2 linked regions of the Rhodoligotrophos defluvii genome follow. The protein of the gene in region 1 interacts with the protein of each later gene in a pairwise test. Links are inferred from orthologs where the notes say so. Each region holds a gene or a part of one and is shown in the gene's direction. Other genes may lie near its edges. The genes, in order: E4P09_RS05220 and E4P09_RS16030.

Region 1 (10,759 bases):
TCGACGGCACTATCGGCTGCATGGTGAACGGCGCCGGCCTCGCCATGGCCACCATGGACATCATCAAGCTCTATGGCGCCGAGCCTGCCAATTTCCTCGATGTGGGCGGCGGCGCCACCACAGAGCGGGTCACCGCAGCCTTCAAGATCATCACCTCCGACCCGAACGTGAAGGGCATCCTGGTCAACATCTTCGGCGGCATCATGAAATGCGATGTCATCGCTCAAGGGGTGGTGACCGCAGTGAAGGAAGTCGGCCTCAAGGTTCCGCTGGTGGTCCGGCTGGAAGGCACCAATGTGGAGCTCGGCAAGCAGATCCTGCGCGACTCCAAGCTCAACGTCATTCCCGCCGACAATCTCGACGACGCTGCCCGCAAGGTCGTCGCCGCCGTGAAGGAGGCCGCATAATGGCCATTCTCGTCGACAAGAACACCAAGGTTATCTGCCAGGGTATCACCGGCAAGAACGGCACCTTCCACACGGAACAGGCGATTGCCTATGGCACGAAGATGGTCGGCGGCGTGACCCCTGGCAAAGGCGGCACCACCCATATCGGACTGCCGATCTTCGATACGGTCGCCGAGGCCAAGGCCGAGACGGGTGCGGACGCCTCCGTCATCTACGTGCCACCGCCCTTCGCAGCCGATGCCATCCTCGAAGCCATCGATGCGGAGATCGAACTCATCGTCTGCATAACCGAGGGCATTCCGGCCCTGGACATGGTGAAGGTGAAACGCGCGCTACAGGGCTCCAAATCGCGCCTCGTGGGCCCGAACTGCCCGGGCGTGATCACCCCGGATGCCTGCAAGATCGGCATCATGCCCGGCCATATCCACCAGCGCGGCTCCGTCGGCATCGTCTCGCGCTCCGGCACGCTCACCTATGAGGCGGTCGCGCAGACCACCGCAGCAGGTCTCGGCCAGTCCACCTGCGTCGGCATCGGCGGCGACCCGGTCAAGGGCCTCGACTTCGTCGACGTGCTCGAGATGTTCCTCGCCGATCCGGAGACCCGGTCGATCATCATGATCGGCGAGATCGGCGGCAGTGCCGAGGAGCAGGCGGCCGACTTCATCCGTCAATCAAAGGTCAAGAAGCCGATGGTAGGGTTCATCGCCGGCGTGACCGCGCCGCCCGGGCGGCGTATGGGCCATGCCGGAGCCATCATCGCCGGGGGCAAGGGGGCGGCGGCAGACAAGATCGAGGCCATGTCCAGCGCAGGCATCGTCGTCTCAAAATCGCCCGCAGCTCTTGGCACGACCTTGGTCGAGGTCCTAAATAGGTAGCGTCCGTAACACGTTGGAAAACGAGTGTTAGCCTCTTCCACCGATCGTGATTTCACCTCGAATGAACCGGGCGGTCCGCGGCGAATAAGCCGCGGGTTGGAGCGATAATGGCCAAAGTTGAACAGAATGACAGGCTGCGGCGGACCTCGTTTCTTTACGGTGGCAATGCCGAATTCATCGAGCAGCTCTATGCCCGCTACAAGGAGAACCCCGGGTCGGTAGACCCGGAGTGGCAATCCTTCTTCAGCGATCTCGCCGATGACAGGCAGGGCGTGATCACGGAGGCGCGCGGAGCCTCCTGGCGCCGACCGGATTGGCCGCCGGTCATGAACGGCGAACTGGTCAGCGCCCTCGACTACGACTGGACGCCGTTCGAAAAGACCATCGCGACCAAGGTCGAAGCCGCGGCCAAAGCACGGGGCGAGGCGATACCCGGCGATGACCTGCGCCGCGCCACCCTCGACTCGATCCGCGCGCTGATGATGATCCGGGCCTACCGGATCCGTGGCCATCTGGCCGCTGATCTCGACCCGCTGCAGCAGCGGGCCAAGGAGAACCATCCGGAGCTTGACCCGGCAACCTACGGCTTCGGTCCCGCCGACATGGACCGGCCCATCTTCATCGACTTCGTGCTTGGCGTGGAAACCGCGACCCTGCGCGAGATCCTCGACATCCTCAGGCGCACCTACTGCTCGACCTTCGGTGTCGAGTTCATGCATATCTCCGACCCCGAGCAGAAGGCCTGGATCCAGGAGCGCATCGAAGGTCCGGACAAGGAGATCTCCTTTACCCCGGAAGGCAAGCGCGCAATCCTGAACAAGCTCATCGAGGCTGAAGGCTTCGAAGGCTTCCTCAACCTGAAATATACGGGCACCAAGCGCTTCGGCCTCGACGGCGGCGAAGCGATGATCCCGGCGCTGGAGCAGATCATCAAGCGCGGCGGCTCGCTCGGCGTGAAGGAGATCGTGCTGGGCATGGCCCACCGCGGTCGCCTCAACGTGCTCGGCAACGTGCTGGAGAAGCCGTTCCGCGCCATTTTCAAGGAGTTCAAGGGCGGCTCGGCCAATCCGGACGACGTGGAAGGCTCCGGCGACGTGAAATACCACCTGGGCTCGTCGTCGGACCGCGAGTTCGACGGCAACAAGGTGCATTTGTCGCTGAGTGCCAACCCGTCGCATCTGGAAAGCGTGGACCCGGTGGTGCTCGGCAAGGCGCGTGCCAAGCAGGACCAGCGCGGCGACCGCGAGCGCACCAGCGTGCTGCCGCTGCTCATCCACGGCGATGCCGCCTTCGCCGGCCAAGGGGTCGTGGCGGAATGCTTTGCTCTGTCCGGGGTGCGCGGGCATCGCGCCGGCGGCTCCGTGCATTTCATCGTGAACAATCAGATCGGCTTCACCACCAACCCGCTGCATGCACGCTCGTCGCCCTACCCCTCCGACGTCGCCAAGATGATCGAGGCGCCGATCTTCCATGTGAACGGCGATGACCCCGAAGCGGTGGTCTATGCGGCGAAGATCGCGGTGGAGTTCCGCCAGCGCTTCCGCAAGCCGGTGGTGGTAGATATGTTCTGCTACCGCCGCCATGGCCACAACGAGGCAGATGAGCCCTCCTTCACCCAGCCGCTGATGTATAAGCGCATCGCGCAGCTGCCTCCCGTGTCGGAGATCTATGCCAGCCGGCTGACCGAGCAGGGCGTCGTCTCGCCGGCCGATGTGGAGGAGATGCGCAAGGCATACCGCCGCAAGCTGGACGAGGAATTCGAATCCTCCGACAGCTACAAGCCCAACAAGGCCGATTGGTTGGATGGCCGCTGGGCGGGCCTCACCCAGCCCAAGGACGAGGGTCCGCGCAAGGGCGTGACCGGTGTGCCCCTGGAAACCCTGCGTGACATCGGCCGCAAGCTCACCGACATTCCCGAGGGCTTCAACGCCCACCGCACCATAAGGCGCATCTTCCAACAGCGCCGCAAGATGATCGAGGAAGGGGTCGGCATCGACTGGGCCACGGCCGAGCAGCTCGCCTACGGCAGTCTGCTCGTGGAAGGCTATCCCGTGCGCCTTTCGGGCCAGGACAGCCAGCGCGGCACCTTCTCCCAACGCCATGCCATCCTGGTCGACCAGGAGACCGAGGAGGCCTACACCCCGCTCAACAATCTCTCCCCGGATCAGGCCCAGGCGGAGATCGTCAATTCCGCCCTCTCGGAAGAGGCGGTGCTCGGCTTCGAATATGGCTACAGCCTGGCCGAGCCGAAGGCGCTGGTCCTGTGGGAAGCCCAGTTCGGCGATTTCGCCAACGGCGCCCAGGTTGTCGTCGACCAGTTCATCTCGTCGGGCGAGCGCAAGTGGCTGCGCATGTCGGGCCTGGTCATGCTGCTGCCCCATGGCTATGAGGGCCAGGGGCCGGAACACTCCTCTGCCCGCCTGGAGCGCTACCTGCAGCTTTGCGCCGAGGACAATATGCAGGTCGCGAACTGCACCACCCCGGCCAATTACTTCCACATCCTCCGGCGCCAGATCCACCGGGATTTCCGCAAGCCGCTCATCGTCATGACGCCGAAGTCGCTGCTGCGGCACAAGCGTGTGGTCTCGCGGCTGGAGGAAATGGGCCCGGACAGCAGCTTCCATCGCATTCTCTACGACGATGCCGAGCTGCTGCCGGACCAGGGCATCAAGCTGGTGGAAGACAAGAAGATCCGCCGGGTGATCCTGTGCAGCGGCAAGGTCTATTACGACCTCTACGAGGAGCGCGAGAAGCGCGGCATCAACGATATCTACCTCCTGCGGCTGGAGCAGCTCTATCCGTTCCCCGCCAAGGCGCTGGTCACCGAGCTCGGCCGGTTCCCGCAGGCGGAAATGGTCTGGTGCCAGGAAGAGCCCTATAACATGGGCGCCTGGACCTTCGTGCAGCCGAACCTGGAATGGGTGCTGCAATACGTGGATGCGGCCTACAAGCGTCCGCGCTATGCCGGGCGCCCGGCCTCGGCGGCAACCGCCACCGGCCTCCTTTCGAAGCACATGAAGGAACTCGAGAATTTCCTCAACGAAGCCCTCGGTGCGGAGACGAGCGTCCGCCAATGACGGACAAGGATTGCTCGGTCGACGCAATGAAACATCTTGGGACGATCAGATATGCCGACTGAAATTCGCGTGCCGAGCCTTGGCGAGTCCGTCACGGAGGCCACCATCTCCCAGTGGTTCAAGAAGGAAGGCGACAGCGTTAACGCCGATGAACCGCTGGTCGAGCTGGAGACGGACAAGGTCACCATCGAGGTGCCCGCGCCGAGCAGCGGGGTTCTATCGGATATCCGGGTTAAGGACGGCGACACCGTGAATGTCGGTGCGGTCCTCGGCGCCATATCCGAGGCGGGCGCTCCGATCGCCAAGGCGCCGGCCAAGGAGAAGGCGGCCGCAAAGCCTGCGGCGGTCGAACGTCCGGAGCAGAAGTCGGACAGTCCCAAGCCGATCATCGGACCCGAGCCGATTATCGAGCGCGGCAAGCCCGAGGCGCCTGTCGCGGCAGCTGAGCTGTCGCCGGCCGTGCGCCGCCTGGTTGCCGAGAATGAGCTTGATCCGGCCGCTATTCGCGGGAGCGGCAAGGACGGCCGGCTGCTCAAGGGTGATGTGCTGAGCTATATCGAGCAGGGCGGACGGCCGGCAGCCGCAAAGGCGCCGCAACCGCAGGAAGCACCCGCGCCCCAGGCGCCGCGCGTTGCGGATGAAGCGCGCGAAGAGCGGGTTCGGATGACCCGGCTGCGCCAAACCATCGCCCGCAGGCTCAAGGAGGCCCAGAACACCGCGGCCATGCTCACCACCTTCAACGAGGTGGACATGACCGAGGTCATGGCCCTCCGCGCGCACTACAAGGACCTGTTCGAGAAGAAGCACGGGGTGAAGCTCGGCTTCATGAGCTTCTTCGTCAAGGCGGTGGTCCATGCCCTGCGCGAGATCCCGGCGGTGAATGCCGAGATCGACGGCGACGACATCGTCTACAAGAACTACTACCACATCGGCGTGGCGGTCGGCACCGACAAGGGCCTGGTGGTGCCAGTGGTGCGCGACGCCGACATGCTGAGCCTGGCCGAGATCGAGAAGGCCATCAACGACTTCGGCAGGCGCGCCCGCGAGGGCCAGCTCAAGATCGAGGAGATGCAGGGCGGCACCTTCACCATCTCCAATGGCGGCATCTACGGCTCGCTGATGTCCACGCCGATCCTGAACGCGCCGCAGTCCGGCATTCTCGGCATGCACAAGATCCAGCAGCGCCCGGTGGTGGTCGACGGCAAGATCGAGGCTCGGCCGATGATGTATCTCGCGCTCTCCTATGATCATCGCATCGTCGATGGCAAGGAGGCGGTGACTTTCCTCGTGCGGGTGAAGGAATCCCTGGAGGCGCCGCAGCGCCTGCTGCTTGATCTTTGAGTTGCCCTGGGTGACATTGGCCGGCAGATTTCGCATAAGATCTTTCGCTAGCAAGACCTGAGGACTTGCCGATGCCGTCCGAAGCCGAAGCGCCTGCTCAAACTCTGGTGCCGCATTTGTCGGTGAAGGGCGGCAATGAGGCGATAGAGTTCTACCAGAAGGCTTTCGGCGCCACTGTCACCACGCGGGTTCCAGCCGAGGACGGCCATCGCGTGCTTTACGCGGCGCTAAGCGTGAACGGTGCCTCCGTTTATCTCTCTGATGAGTTCCCCGAATTCGGTGCTGCGGCCAGTCCCTCTGCATCAACGCTCGGCGGCACCTCGGTGGCCCTTCACCTGCATTTTCCCACGGCCGCGCATGCGGACAGCGCCTTCCAGCGCGCCGTGGACGCGGGCGCGGAGCCGATCATGCCCATGATGGACGCGCAGTGGGGCGACCGCTATGGCCGCCTGCGTGACCCCTTCGGGCATGTCTGGTCTTTTGGCGGCCCGCTTGCGCACTCCTGAACACACACATTTCTCGACAGAAAGAAGGTAAGCGATGGCGGACAGCTTCGACCTCGTGGTGATCGGTACGGGCCCGGGCGGCTATGTCTGCGCCATTCGCGCTGCCCAGCTCGGCATGAAGGTGGCGGTCGTCGAAAAGAACCCCACCTTCGGCGGCACCTGCCTCAACATCGGCTGCATACCCTCCAAGGCGCTGCTGCATGCGAGCGAGGAATTCGAGAAGGCTGCCCACCATCTCTCCGAGCTCGGCATCGACATCGGTGCGCCCAAGCTCGACCTCGCCCGCCTCATGGCCTTCAAGGACGAAGGGGTCGAGGGCAATGTGAAGGGCGTCGAGTTCCTCATGAAGAAGAACAAGATCACGCCGTTCCAAGGGGTTGGGCGCATTCTCGGCGCCGGCAAGGTGGAGGTCGCCGGCGAGAACGGCACTCAGACCATCGACACCAAGGCCATCGTTATCGCCACCGGCTCCGACGTGGCGCGGCTGCCCGGCATCGATATCGACGAGAAGGATATCGTGACCTCCACCGGCGCCTTGAGCCTGGAGAAGGTACCGGAGAAGCTCCTGGTGATCGGTGCCGGCATTATCGGCCTGGAGCTTGGCTCCGTATGGCGCAGGCTCGGCGCGCAGGTGATCGTGGTCGAGTTCCTCGACCGCATCACGCCGGGCATGGATGCCGAGATCGCCAAGAACTTCCAGCGCATTCTCAAGAAGCAGGGCATGGAGTTCCTGCTTTCGACCAAGGTGACCAAGGTCGAAAAACAGGGTCAGGGGCTGAAGGTCACCACCGAGCCCGCCAAGGGCGGCGAGCCCAAGGTGCTGGATGCCGACGTGGTTCTGGTGGCGGTGGGCCGGGTTCCCTACACTGAGGGCCTCGGTCTCGAAGAAGCCGGCATCCGCCGCGACAACAAGGGCCGCGTCGACGTGGATGAGCATTTCCAGACCAGCATGCCCGGCATCTACGCCATTGGCGATGTGATCCGCGGACCCATGCTCGCCCATAAGGGCGAGGACGAGGGCGTCGCCGTTGCCGAGATCATCGCCGGCAAGGCGGGCCACGTGAACTACGACGTGATCCCCAACGTGATCTACACCTCGCCCGAACTGGCCAGCGTCGGCAAGACCGAAGAAGAGCTGAAGGAGGCTGGCGTCGCCTACAAGGTCGGCAAGTTCCCCTTCACCGCCAATGGTCGCGCCAAGGCCAACAAGACCACGGAAGGCTTCGTCAAGTTCCTGGCCGACGCCAAGACCGACCGGGTGCTCGGCTGCCACATCATCGGCGCCAATGCGGGCGAGATGATCCACGAGGTGGCGGTGCTCATGGAGTTCGGCGGTTCGTCGGAGGATCTTGCGCGCACCTGCCATGCACATCCCACCCTGTCGGAGGCCGTCAAGGAAGCAGCGCTCTCCGTCGAGAACCGCGCCATCCACATGTAGCCGGGCGGGCGGCTTATCCACTTCTCGGGATCATGCTCTAAGCGCGCCCGTGCAGCACGATGCGCGAGCCGTCGCTGAACCGCGAGAAGCGGAAGGGCGCGGGGTCGACGATCGGGTTGGCGCCTGTGACCAGATCGGCCATCAGCCAACCCGCCCCGGGCCCGATGCCGAAGCCATGGCCGGAAAAGCCGGTGGCGACGAAGAATCCGGGGATCGCATCGACCGCCGAAATCACCGGAACGGCATCCGGCGTCACATCGATATAGCCGGCCCAGCTGTCGGTGATCTTGGCATCGCGGAACAGGGGAAAGCTGCGCCGCAGGTTGTCCATGGCCTCAGTGAGATCGGCAGACCTCGGGCGCGGATCGTAGATGCGGGTCTTCTCGAACGGGCTGATCTGATCGAGGGCCCAGCGCTTGGGCGTGTTCCATTCCTCGAAGAAGCGCCCGCTCAGCCGCGGCCTGATGGTCTTCCACTCCAGCTGCAAGGTGGGCAGGAACTCCGAGAAAAAGGCAAAGCTATCCGGCACGATTTCCGGGACGATCCGGTCGCCATGGGCAACGGTGTAGCCGCCGTCGGCGCGCTTCCGGTAGGCAAAGCCAGGTCCCCAGGCCGAGGGGGCAGGCCCGTCCACCGGCGTCGTGCGCATGACTGACGACAGAATCTTGAGCTGCGGCAGCCGCACATCCAGCGACCGGCAGAACAGGCTCGACCACGCCCCACCCGCCAGCACCACCTGCGAGCAGGCGATGCTTCCTTTTTCCGTGATCACGCCCGAGACGCGCCCCGCCTGCCGTTCAATGCCGCGCACGGCGCAATTCGTGAAGATTTTGGCCCCGGCCCGGCGTGCGCCGCGCGCGATGGCTGGAGCGGCGATGAACGGCTCGGCCTTGCCGTCGCTGGGTGTATAAAGCGCGCCCTTCCAGCGGGTTACCGACTGCGGCAGCAGTTCGGCAACGCGGTCGCCGTCCACCAGCTGCGAGTCGAGCTGGTAGCTGCGTGCATGCTGCAGCCAGGCCTCGTGCTTGGCCAAGGCCTCGTCCGTCGCGGCGAGATAGAGGATTCCCGTGGTGCGGAACCCCGTCTCCTCGCCCAAGCGGTCGTTCATCTGCCGCCACAGGGCGAGGGATTCGATGATCAGCGGGATCTCGCGCGGGTCGCGGCCCATCTGCCGGCACCAGCCCCAGTTCCGGCTCGACTGCTCGCCGGCGATCCTGCCCTTCTCGCACAGCACCACCGACACATTGCGCTCCGCCAGGAACAGGGCGAGCGAGGTGCCGATGATCCCGCCTCCGATGATCACAACGTCCGCCCGGTCCGGCAGCTTTTCGTCCGAAACCACCTGCGCAACATCAGCAAGCATATGCAAACCCCCTCATGTCGGGCCTATCCATAGGCGGAAAGCAGTGGCTCTGCCTAGAGCATTTTCGAGCGAAGTGGATACCGGTTCGCGTGAAGAAAATGCGACCAAGCAAGAACTTAGAGCGCTTCCGCGATTCGGAGAAAAGTGGAAGCGCTCTAGAGCTTGTTAGGAGCACCGGGGGACCAGCCGGGTGGGGCGAGTTCGAAACCGGAAAACAGGAAACCCGGCGAGACCGTGCAGCTTACCAGCGTCCATGGCCCCAAGCTTTCGGCAGACTGCCAGGCATCCGCCGGCACGATGACCTGCGGCGCCTGGCCCGCCGCAAGATCGGCCCCAAGGGTGTGCCGCACCTCCGAACCGCCTTCCGCCACGCGCAACAGCAGGGGAGCCCCCGCATGGAAATGCCATATCTCCGTAGCGTCGACCCGGTGCCAGGCACTCCTTTCGCCGTCCCGCAACAAGAAATAGATCGCCGTGCCGCTCGGCCGCTCGCCTTCCGCGGCTGGCGCGCGCCAGGTCTCGCGGAAATGCCCGCCTTCCGGATGCGGGGAAAGCTCAAGCCGCGCGATCACCTCCTCGGCGGTAAGGGGCATGGTCAGAACTCGTCCTTGCGCCGGCGGATCTCGGCGAACACCTCGGCATCGGAATGTCCGACCATGCCGAGCCGAGCGCGGATGGCCGGACTGTTCGGCCGCACGAAGGGATTGGTCTCCAGCTCGAGGCCGATCGTCGTTGGCACGGTCGGCTCACCGTTGCTGCGCTTCTGCGTGATCTCTTGCGAGCGCCGCTGCAGCGCCTGGTTCTCCGGCTCGATGGTGAGCGCAAACCGCGCGTTGGCGGCGGTATACTCGTGCCCGCTATAAACCACCGTGTCCTTCGGCAGGGCCATGAGCTTTGAGAGAGACCACCACATCTGCTCCATGGTACCCTCGAACACACGGCCGCAGCCCAAGGGGAACAGCGTGTCTGCCACAAACACCAGTTTCTGGTCGGGAAGGTGATAAGCGATATGTCCCAGGGTATGGCCCGGGGTTTCGATAATATCGACCTTGTGCCCCGCGAAATCGATCTGGTCGCCCTCGCCGAGGCTGATGTCGATGGCCGGTATGCGCGAGGCTTCGCGCCTGGGGCCATAGACCTTGCAACCGAATGTCGCCTTGAGGTCCACAACGCCCGCCGTATGGTCCACGTGATGGTGGGTGCAGAACAGATGGGTGAGCGTCCATCCCCGGCTGGCCAGGGCGTCCATCACCGCCCGGGCATCCGGAGCATCAATTGCCGCCGTGGATTGACTGCCGGGCTCGTGAATCAAAACGCAATAATTATCTTCCAGACAAAGGAACTGATATATCTGCAGGGATGTCATAGATGCTCCTGAACCGTAGAGGACTCGAATAAACGCAACACTGTTCGTGCCCGCTTGCGGGTGACATCTCGAGGAATATTTTCCTATTACACTCTAGTGCTCATGCGCGGCTGCCTCGGTCTTGACGTTGTGTCCTTGCAAAAGCTTGCGCCCGCGGTGGTCAGACATGCCGAGGGGCGCTGGCGATGGGTAAGGGAAGGTTGAGCAGATCGGCCTAAGTATCTTGGAGCACACAACCAATGTCAACTTCAGCAGGCAGATCTTTCATGGTTGATGTTGAAAGACCCGAGGATTATCGGGGTTTGCGCATCTGGTGAATCCGTCTGGGACAACGCTCGATGGATGTGGTCGATCTCAAGGAATTCTATTCGAGCCCGCTGGGTGCC
Region 2 (10,232 bases), on another replicon or contig:
GACATAGACCCGGGCACCGACCCTGACCCGGTCATACAGGTCGATGACGTCGTTGTTCATCAGGCGGATGCAGCCCGAGGACATGGCCCGCCCGATGCTGCGCGGATCATTGGTGCCGTGGATGCGGTAGAGGGTCGATCCGATATAGATCGCCCGCGCGCCGAGCGGGTTGCCTGGGCCGCCGGCCATGGTCACCGGCAGGCCGGGCTGGCGCTTGCGCATCTCCGGGGGCGGAGTCCAGCGCGGCCATTCCGCTTTGCGCGAGACCCTGTGCACGCCGGACCACTGGAAGCCCTCGCGCCCGACCCCGACCGCATAGCGCATGGCTTTGCCGCCCGGCATCACGTAGTAGAGCGCCCGCTCGCTCGTATCGATCACGATCGATCCGGGCTTCTTGTTGGTCCTGTAGGCGACGATCCGTCGGGTGGTGCTGGTCGAACGGCTGGCCACACGCTGCCGCGCTTCCGGCCGGGTGACGCCGCCCTGAAACAGCTGGCTTAATGTGACATATCCATCATTGAGCTGCCGGGCTTCCGCCTGAGGAGGAAGTGCCGCCATGCCCAAAATCATAATTGAAAGCGTCGCGCCACTGAGCGATATGCGATTCATGGCTACCCCATCTTGCCCCGGCGACGCCCCCCGGAATGAGACCGCAAGTCCCACCGTTCGGCAGTTGCGCCGCCTTGCTGATGAATTTTGGACGCCCCACCAAATCGATCCTATAGCAAGGCCTATCCACACAGGATGACATCCAATAGGAAAATTGAAAACAGTTCCTTTATACAGCTCAAGGATGCGGAAGGGTGACCGCACCGCTTTTGTTTTTATGGCAAAGGAAACTTTGACCGGCACTGTTGCATGGTTGCAGCCGGATACGGTGGCCTACCCTCGAGCCAGGTGGCTTATTATGTGCTGATCGGCCGTTTGAGCCTTGCTCAGCGGCGGCGTCCCCGCGCAACGATATCGCCAATGAACTTTGGCAAGGCGAATGCGGCGTGGTGCAGCTCCGGCGTGTAATAGCGGGTCTCGATCCCGGCATCGGCAAACCGGCGCGCGATCACCGCAGGCTCCACCTTGCGAAGGCCGGGATCGTCGCTTCCCCAGCCCAGCGCCATGAAGCCGCCGGTATAGGTGGGCACGGCCGCGAGGAAGCACGTGGCGTCCGCGAAGAGGGCGGAGAAGAAGCGGATGGTCTGCTCGAGCTCGGCGGCCTGGAAGAAGGGGACGCCGTTCTGGGTGACCACCACGCCGCCCGGCCGCAGGATGCGCCGGCAATCGCGATAGAAGCCTTCCGTGAACAGAACCTCGCCGGGGCCGATGGGATCGGTCGAATCAACCACGATCAGGTCGTAGATGCGATCCGTGTCGGCGACGAAATCGCGCCCATCCTGGATCACGAGCTCGAAGCGCGGATCATCGAACGCCCCCCGGCTCACCTCCGGCAGGTGCGCCTTGGAAAAATCCACCACCCCTGCATCGATCTCGACGAGGGTCAGCCGCTGCACACCGCGGTGCTTCAGGGCTTCCGCCGCGACCCCGCCGTCGCCGCCACCGATCACCAGAACCTCGCGGACATCCCCGTGGGCCAGGATCGGCACATGGGTCAGCATCTCGTGATAGATGAACTCGTCCGACGTGGTGAGCTGGGTCACGCCGTCCAGCATCATCACCTTGCCGAAGCGACCGCCGTCGAAGATCACCAGATGCTGATGGTCGATTCGCGCATCGAACAGCACCTTGCGGCAGCGATAGGAGCTCCTCAGGTCCGCGTGAAGGGTTTCCGTGTACCACGTTTCCGTCTGGTCAGCCGGGCGTGCGGTCTTGTTGGAAGACATGGGCCGAAACTCCCTTGCTGTTCATGATGCCGCCCCGGGTATAGGCAGGCCGGTGAAGCACGGCAAGTCCGTTCGCCAAAATGAAAAAGGCTGCGCCTGTTACGCAGCCTCCCATGCCCGATGCGGGGCAGTTTCGCGCTCAGGCCCCTTCGCCGCGCAGGATTTCCGTCACGTTGAGCTGCCGCGGCTTGAACGCGGCGCGCAGAACCTCGACACAGCGCTCCGGCTCGGAATCGCCGCACATGAACACATCCAGCGCCGCATAGGCCCGCTCCGGCCACGTGTGGATTGAAATGTGGCTTTCGGCGAGCACCGCCACCCCGCTCACGCCGCTATTCGGCGTGAAATGGTGCAGGTGCATGTGCAGCAAGGTCGCTCCGGCCTCGGACACGCACTTGCGCAGCGTCTCATCAATCAGATCGATATCGTCGATGCCTTCAGCACCCAAAAGATCGATAATGAGATGCGTGCCGGCGCAATCCACGCCGTTCTTGCTGATAAAATGGTCCTTGCGGTCGTCGCGCACGGTCTGGGCCGAAGCCCGGGCCGCGACGTGACGGCGGTCGGACAAGTCTTCCTTTTGGGCGGTGCTTGGAGCCTCCAAGTCCATCCCCACTTGGAAGAGGGTATCATGAGTCATAGGGCCCTCCCCAACCAGCAGATGAAACCCAGGGGATCTGGATCGTGCCGGGCATATACCGTTCCACACTGTCAATATCAAGACCAGGTGGCTCAATCGCCACGATTTATTTCCGTTGACAGCTTCCTCCGGCAACGGAGTTGCCCGAGCCGGGTTCCGCTGGCGCGACAGTATGCGCGAGGCGAGGTGAACGGCATCTTGACCACGGGCCGCGATGGCCTAAGAGAGCGGCCATGCTGCATATCAACGGCCTCACCTACCGCATCAACGGACGGCTCCTTCTGGAGAATGCGACCGCAGCCATTCCGGCAGGCCACAAGGTCGGCCTGATCGGCCGCAATGGCACGGGCAAGTCCACCCTTCTCAAGCTGCTGACCGGCGCGCTGCAGCCCGAAACAGGCGCAGTGAGCGTGCCGCGCGACGTGCGTATCGGCGAAGTGGCACAGGAGGCGCCGGGCGGCCCGGAGAGCCTCATTTCGGTGGTTCTGGCGGCGGATGCAGAGCGCGCCGCGTTGCTGGCTGAGGCCGAGCATGCGACGGATCCAGCGCGCATCGCCGAGATCCAGCTGCGGCTCGCCGACATCGATGCCCATGCGGCGCCGGCGCGAGCCGCCACGATTCTCGCCGGGCTGGGTTTTCCCGAAGAGGACCAGCAGCGACCCTGCTCGGATTTCTCGGGCGGCTGGCGCATGCGCGTGGCCCTTGCCGCGGTACTGTTCTCCCGGCCCGATATCCTGCTGCTGGACGAGCCGACCAATTATCTCGACCTCGAAGGCACCTTGTGGCTGCAGAACTTCCTCAAGACCTATCCAGCCACCGTGGTGATCGTCAGCCACGACCGCGACCTGCTCAATGCGATTCCCAACCACATCCTGCTGCTCGAGGGCCGCAGACTGACGCTCTATACCGGGAATTACGACCGGTTCGAGCGCATGCGCCAGGAGGAGCAGGCGCGCCAGCTCAAGCTCAAGAAACGGCAGGACGAGGAGCGCCGGCGCATCCAGGCTTTCGTGGACCGGTTCCGCTACAAGGCGTCGAAGGCGCGCCAGGCGCAGAGCCGGCTCAAGATGCTGGAGCGCATGGACCCGGTGGCGGCGGTCATCGAGCAGCATGTCACCCCGTTTCACTTCCCGCCCATCGCAAAGCCGCTGGATCCGCCGCTGATCCGGATCGAGCACGGCGTGGTCGGCTATGAACCGGGAAAGCCGGTGCTGCGCGGCCTCGACTTGCGCATCGATCCGGACGATCGCATCGCCCTGCTCGGCGCGAACGGCAACGGCAAGTCGACCTTTGTCAAGCTTATTGCCGGCAAGCTGAAGCTGGATGCCGGCGAGATGCGCTATCACAATCGGATGAGCGTCGGCTATTTCGCACAGCATCAGGTCGAGGCGCTGGACCTCGAGGCAACCCCTTACGATTACATGCTGAAGCTGATGCCCGAAGCGACAGTGGCCCAGCGGCGCGCGCGGCTGGGTTCGTTTGGCTTCGGTGCGGAGCTCGCCGACAATCGCATCGGCACGCTTTCGGGCGGCGAGAAGGCGCGGCTTACCCTCATGCTGGCCACGTTCCATCGGCCGCAGATCCTGCTGCTCGACGAGCCGACCAACCATCTCGACATCGACAGCCGGGCAGCGCTCGCCAATGCCCTCAATGAATATGAGGGCGCCGTCATCCTGATCAGCCATGATCGCCACCTGATCGAGGCCTGCGCCGACCGGCTGTGGCTGGTGGCGAATGGGACGGTGAGGCCGTTTGACGGCGACCTCGACGACTATACCCGGCTGGTGCTGGAGAGCGCCCGCGAGCGGGCGCGTGCCGCACGGCTGGAGAAGCAGCAGCAGTCCCAGGGGGATGAGGCCGCCCCCTCAGTACGTGAGTCTGGAGCGGCGGAGAGCCGTTCCGAGCCGGTGCAGACCACTCCGGCGGCAGAGGCGCAGGTCACGGCCCAGGAGCGGCGGCGGATGGCGGCCCAGCTCAGACACCAGCTCAGCCCCTATCGGCGGCGCATCGAAGCCGCCGAGAAGCGGGTCGATCTGCTGCAGAAGCGCATCGCTGCGGTCGAGGCCGATCTCGCGAACCCAAAGCTCTATGCCCAGGACAGCGTTGCCGCCAACCGCCTGGTGCTCGATCGTGCAGGGCTGCTCAAGCAGCTGAAGCAGGCCGAAGCGGAGTGGCTGGACGCCTCTGCCGCGCTCGAAGAGGCAGAAGCCCTGCTGCGGTCGAGCTGACAACGCCGCAGATTTCATCCGAAGCTGGTTTGCGGATTTCTTGCAACAGTTGGAGAGAATAGCCGCCCCCACGGAGGGTGCGATCCGTCCGGCCGCCAAAATTAATCCGTTGGCAACTAAATGACAAATAAATTTAACCTGTTAGATCAGAAGTTTTCTGTTTACATCTCTCACCGATGGATAAAATCGGAATGTAATCCGTTGCGTCAGTTTTAATCATTAACTGAACACGGGTTGTCTCATGAACATTTATTCTGTGCCGCTTTCGGCAACATTGCTTATTTCTGCTTCTGCTCTTGCGCAGGCTCAAGATCTTCCTCCGGCCACGAATCTCGAGCAGATCGTCAGATATGAACCAGCCGCTGACTACACACAGATTGCAGAGTCCGACCCGGTTCAACCCACGCCGGCCGCTGATCTCGGCAAGGTCATTGCATATCCGAGCGAACCGAGCATCCTGCCGACGTCCAGCCTCTATCTGACGGTCGGCGGAGGATGGGCGCATCTTCGCGGCCCGGCGACCTACGGGGTAACCGAATACACGTGGGATCAATCTTTCGAAGCGGACCCTCATGTTACTTTCGTGCGGCAGCACAATTTTTCGCCGGAACAGCACGGGTGGTTCGGCAATATTGCTGCCGGTTACAAGCCCAATGACGGCAGCGGTCTTGCCGCCATCGAGCTCTATGGACGCATGATGGGCGCCGCGAACGAGCTACAACTGGATTCAAGGGCTGCCTATGCCGTTTGGTATAGCGAAGGCCCTCCGTCGAGCCAGGTGGTTGCCGAGGCAATAAACGGGGAGCCGTTCCTGAAGCAGGAGCGTCAGTTCATGGAGTTCGGTTTGAGGCTGAAAGGGACGTCACTGGCAGACAACCCTGATGCGGCCTTGAGCTTGGAGCCTTTCGGCGGGAATTTTAACGAGCAAACGAAAGCCCGGTTGAGGGGTGTTTCCGGCTTCGGGCAGGCTAGCGACCCTGGTCTACCGCGTTCGGCCCTGCGAACATCCGAGATCGATGGTTGGCTTGGCGGTGTCAACATCGCCATCGAATATAGGTTGCCGGTGGCCCAAGCTGCCTATCTGCAATTCCGGACAAGTGCCGGGGCATACGGCATCGCGGCCGACGGGCATTTCACCTGGCACTCGGTCCACGTTCACACCGGGAACACGGAGGAGTTTCGGTTTTCCAAGAAGGACGATCGCTCAGGCTTCGGCGCCCGGGTCGGCGGCGAGATGAAACTGGTGAAGGAGTTCTTCCCTGGATTGAGCGTCGCCGCGGTGGCTGGTCTCGACTATTGGAGCAGGTTGCCGACGGCGCGGCTCACGGAGGACTACTTCAAGCCGCCGGTCCGCACCGTTTGGGATGACTTCATCTTCGTCAATGCCGGGGTCGAGCTGACTTACGAATTCGGGCAGTGAGCCGATGACGATCAGGCGGCCCGGGCAGCCGGCATGGCCCGGGCTGAGCCGTCGAACAGGTCAAGGCAGCGCTCGAACCATTCGGTGAGCGGATCCTCAGGCGCGATGAGCTGGACCGGGCTGACGATACGTGCCCATTGCAGCGTGCCCGCCAGGATATAGTCGGCATAGTCCGGCGCTTCGCCCCCCAGCCATGGCCGCTGCTCCAGGGCATAGTGGAACGGGGCCAGAAGCTTGGGCAGCGCGGCGACCTTGGCGTCGGCATCGTTCGCAGCCTGCTCCAATGGACCGACCCGCTTCTCCCGGGTCTCGCGGAAATAGGCTTTGTCCTTCTCTTTGATGCGGCCATAGATGTCGAAGACCAGCAGCGGCACCATGGCGGGTGTCAGCATCTGGTTTGTCCAGGCCTCGATGAACTTATAGGCCGCCTTCTCGCGGCCGTCTGGGCCGAACAGAGGCCTCTCGGGATAGGTGCGATCGAGATGGTCGGCAATCGTCCAGCTGTCGGACAGGATCACCCCGTCGTCGTCGATGATCGGCACTGTGCGGTGCGGGGCGCCGACCGCGCGCGGGATCTCGGTAAAAGCGAGGCCGCGGGTCTCATATGAGAGACCCTTGTGGGCCAGCGCGAAGCGCACCCGCCAGCAATAGGGGCTGAAGCGCTCGTCCTTGGCACCTGCCAGCTCATAAAGCACGATGGTCATGGGATCAGTCTCCGACACTGGGCGTGTGTGGCAGCACCACGGCTTGCGCGCAGATCACCCGCTCGCCGTTGAAGGTGACCGAAGGCGAGCCATAAAGAATGTAACCCTCGTCGAGGGCCTTGCTCACCTTCTCACAGAAGGATCGATCATCGGGTCCGGTGAGCAGCCGGTATGCAAGCTTTTCTGTCATGTGGCCCTCATGAAGGTCTCGCGCAGGTTATGCCTTACGTTCCCAGCGGCCCTGCTCGTTCTGCTGCCAATAGGTCACCTCGTGGCCGGCCGCCTTCATCGCCTTCCACTGCGCGCGAGCATGCGCCAGCGCCTCAGGGTCGCGGCCATCGAACAGATGCACCACCCGGACATAGGCGCTCACATCCGCCGCCGCCGCTCCGTCGACGAGAAAGCGCACGGCCGCACCGTTCGGACAATCCTCGCCGTCGGTGAGCCAGATCGGCTGCTGCGCCGCAAAGCCGTCGCGCGCGCTGCCATGGGGCAGGAAGCTGCCCTCCGCATAGGTCCAGAGCTGAGTGTTGAGCGCCTCCACTCGCTCCGGACTGCCGGCCTGCACCACCGCCCGCCAGCCCCGCTCCAACGTCTTCGAGAGCAGCACCGGCAGCATCTGCTCCAGGCTCTGCCGCTCCAGATGATAGAACAAGACCTCGGTCATGCTGCCTGTGCGCGCTAGGTCTCATAATGATCGGCGATCAGCCGGTTGAGCAGCTGCACGCCCCAGCCGGAGCCGAAATGTTGGCTTAACGCCGTCTTGTTTGCGTCCATGCCAGTGCCGGCGATGTCGAGATGGGCCCAAGGCACGCCGTTGACGAAACGCTGCAGGAACTGCGCCGCGGTGATCGAGCCGGCATTGCGGCCGCCCACATTCTTCATGTCGGCCACATCGCTGTCGATGAGCTTGTCATATTCGGGCCCGAGCGGCAGACGCCAGACCTTCTCGCCGGTTTCTACACCCGCAGCGGTGATGTGTGCCGCCAGCTCGTCATTATTCGAGAACAGCCCCGCATGCTCCTTGCCGAGGGCGATCAGGATGGCGCCCGTCAAGGTGGCGAGATCGATCATGAAGCGGGGTTTGAACCGCTCCTGAGTGTACCAGAGCGCGTCCGCCAGGACCAGGCGGCCTTCGGCGTCGGTGTTCTGCACTTCGATGGTCTGGCCGGACATGGAGGTCAGAATGTCGCCCGGGCGATAGGCGCTGCCATCGGGCATGTTCTCAACCAGCCCGATGACGCCAACCACGTTGGCGCGTGCTTTGCGGGCGGCGAGCGCGTGCATCAGCCCGACCACGCAGGCGGACCCCGCCATGTCGCCCTTCATGTCCTGCATGCCGGCGCCGGGCTTGATCGAGATGCCGCCGGTATCGAACACGACGCCCTTGCCGATAATGGCGATGGGCGGTGCATCCTTGCGGCCGCCCTGCCAGGTCATGACCACCAGCCGGCTCTCGCGGCTCGACCCTTGCCCCACCGCGAGCAGCGCCCCCATGCCGAGCGCCGTCATTTCCTTCTCGCCGAGCACCTCGACCTTGACCCCGAGCCTGGTGAGCTCCTCGGCCCGCTTGGCGTAGGACGCGGGATAGAGCACGTTCGGCGGCTCGTTCACCAGGTCGCGGGCGAGATGCACGCCCTCCGCCACCGCCAGCAGCGGCGCTGCCGCGGCCTTTGCCGCATCCGCGTCGGCGGACATGATGGTAAGGTTGCGCAGCGGCTTCTTGTTGCCGTTCTCGTCGTCCTTCTTCTTGGTCTTGTACTTGTCGAAGGTATAGTCCCGGAGCTTCACGCCAGCCGCGATCGCGGCGGCGGCATCCGCGGTCGCGACCTTCGCCCCCTCGCCCAGCTCGACAACGACCGCCACGTCCTTGGACTTGCCCGAACTCACGGCACCGGCAATGGCGCCGCCCACCAGTTCGAGATCCCGGGACTTGAGCTCAGCCAGCTTGCCCAGCCCCGCCACCAGAACGCGGTCGAGTTCGAGCCCGGCCGGTGCGAGGATGTCCAGCAGCTTCTCGCGCTTTCCGGTGAAGCCCGACGCCTTCATCGCTCGCGCGATCGCGCCGCCGCTCGCCTCGTCCAGCGATGCGCCGAAGCCTGAAAGACCGGCTCCTTCTCCGGCCAGAATGACAAGCGTGCCCGTCTTGGGCCGTTGAGGCTTGGCGAATTTGATCTTCATCCCGGAATGGTCCTGTTGGGGAGGTCGGTGATCTCTTCACGTGTATCGCCTTAGTCCGCGAGATTCAACGCAGGTCAGCCCAAGACCTTGCCGGGGTTGAGGATGCCCTTGGGGTCGAGCGCCGCCTTGAGCCGCCGCATCAGGGCGATCTCCTCGGGCTTGCGCGAAAAGCCGAGCCACGCCCGCTTGGTGAGGCCGATGCCGTGTTCGGCGGAAATGGCGCCGCCCATCTGGCTGACGAGGCCATAGACGACCGCCTCGGCCTTGGGCTTGATGCGCGCATCCGGCAGGCCGATGCCGATGTGGAGATTGCCGTCGCCCATATGCCCGAAGATGTGCAGAGCGTGGTGCTCGGGCACCTCCCGCTTCAGGGCCGCGGCAAGCGCCTCCCCGAAGGCCTCCATCGCATCGACACCGAGGGAGACGTCGAAATCCGCGAGCACGGGACAAAGGCGAATCTCCGCCTCGAAGTCCTCGCGGATGCGCCAGAAATCCAGGCGCTCGCGCCCGGACTGGGCGATCGCTGCATCGACCGCCGCATGCGGACCTTCGAGCGCTTCCGCGATCAGCCGTTCAAACCGTTCCTGGTCGGCGGTCACATCGAACCCTTCCGCCTCGCACAGCACGTAATAAGGCAATCCGCGCTGGACGGGCGCGCGCATCCCGCCCTCGCCGGTATTGAGATCATAGAAGCTGCCCCACAGCACCTCGAACGAGGACAGAGTGCCGGCCAGTCCACGGGAGAGGCGGCGCAGCAGGTGCGGAATGCCGGCGAAGGCACTGAAGGCGAGGAACGCCGTGCTCACGCTCGTGGGGTGCGGTACCAGCTTTAGGCTCGCGCGGGTAATGATGCCGAGGGTGCCCTCGGACCCGATGAACAGCTGCTTCAGGTCGTAGCCGGTATTGTCCTTCGCATAGGGAACGAGGTGCTCGATCACAGTGCCGTCGGCGAGCACCACTTCGAGGCCGAGGACCTGAGCGCGCGCCGAGCCATAGCGCAGCACCTGAATGCCGCCGGCATTCATGGCCAGGGTGCCGCCGATGGTGGCGCTGCCGCGCGCGCCGAAATCGACGCCGAAGCGGAGGTCTTCCGCCTGGGCTGCTTCCTGCACGCGCTGCACGATGGCGCCCGCTTCCACCATTATCGAGGCCGACGCCACGTCGACCGGGCCGATATGGTTCATGCGTTCGAGCGACAGCAGGATTTCGCCGAGGCCCGCCTTG

Evidence for each region.
Region 2: the proteins of E4P09_RS05220 (region 1) and E4P09_RS16030 interact in binary tests that used the Escherichia coli proteins (3 or more experiments, as listed by UniProt). The link is inferred for Rhodoligotrophos defluvii from one-to-one orthologs.

What each region holds. Positions count from the first base shown.
Region 1 is NZ_SZZM01000001.1:1,084,218-1,094,976, forward strand. The notes cover bases 1,039-4,559. They hold E4P09_RS05220 (2-oxoglutarate dehydrogenase E1 component), read left to right. Parts: upstream 1,039-1,389; coding sequence 1,390-4,359; downstream 4,360-4,559. Other genes in these bases: sucD (succinate--CoA ligase subunit alpha), read left to right, coding at 1,039-1,282; odhB (2-oxoglutarate dehydrogenase complex dihydrolipoyllysine-residue succinyltransferase), read left to right, coding at 4,411-4,559. Outside these bases: sucC (ADP-forming succinate--CoA ligase subunit beta), read left to right, coding at 1-407; more of sucD, read left to right, coding at 407-1,038; more of odhB, read left to right, coding at 4,560-5,700; E4P09_RS05230 (VOC family protein), read left to right, coding at 5,772-6,206; lpdA (dihydrolipoyl dehydrogenase), read left to right, coding at 6,241-7,644; E4P09_RS05240 (NAD(P)/FAD-dependent oxidoreductase), read right to left, coding at 7,682-9,007; E4P09_RS05245 (cupin domain-containing protein), read right to left, coding at 9,163-9,600; gloB (hydroxyacylglutathione hydrolase), read right to left, coding at 9,603-10,373; E4P09_RS05255 (class I SAM-dependent methyltransferase), read left to right, coding at 10,712-10,759. UniProt on the Escherichia coli protein: E1 component of the 2-oxoglutarate dehydrogenase (OGDH) complex which catalyzes the decarboxylation of 2-oxoglutarate, the first step in the conversion of 2-oxoglutarate to succinyl-CoA and CO(2).
Region 2 is NZ_SZZM01000003.1:361,597-371,828, forward strand. What follows is about bases 2,212-5,205. They hold E4P09_RS16030 (ABC-F family ATP-binding cassette domain-containing protein), read left to right. Parts: upstream 2,212-2,708; coding sequence 2,709-4,703; downstream 4,704-5,205. Other genes in these bases: speD (adenosylmethionine decarboxylase), read right to left, coding at 2,212-2,361; E4P09_RS16035 (hypothetical protein), read left to right, coding at 4,945-5,205. In the rest of the region: E4P09_RS16015 (L,D-transpeptidase family protein), read right to left, coding at 1-558; speE (polyamine aminopropyltransferase), read right to left, coding at 936-1,835; more of speD, read right to left, coding at 1,975-2,211; more of E4P09_RS16035, read left to right, coding at 5,206-6,123; E4P09_RS16040 (glutathione S-transferase N-terminal domain-containing protein), read right to left, coding at 6,135-6,827; E4P09_RS16045 (DUF1737 domain-containing protein), read right to left, coding at 6,832-7,017; E4P09_RS16050 (DNA polymerase III subunit chi), read right to left, coding at 7,045-7,494; E4P09_RS16055 (leucyl aminopeptidase), read right to left, coding at 7,509-9,008; E4P09_RS16060 (FAD-binding oxidoreductase), read right to left, coding at 9,083-10,232. UniProt on the Escherichia coli protein: Genetic data indicate it may be involved in ribosome assembly or function.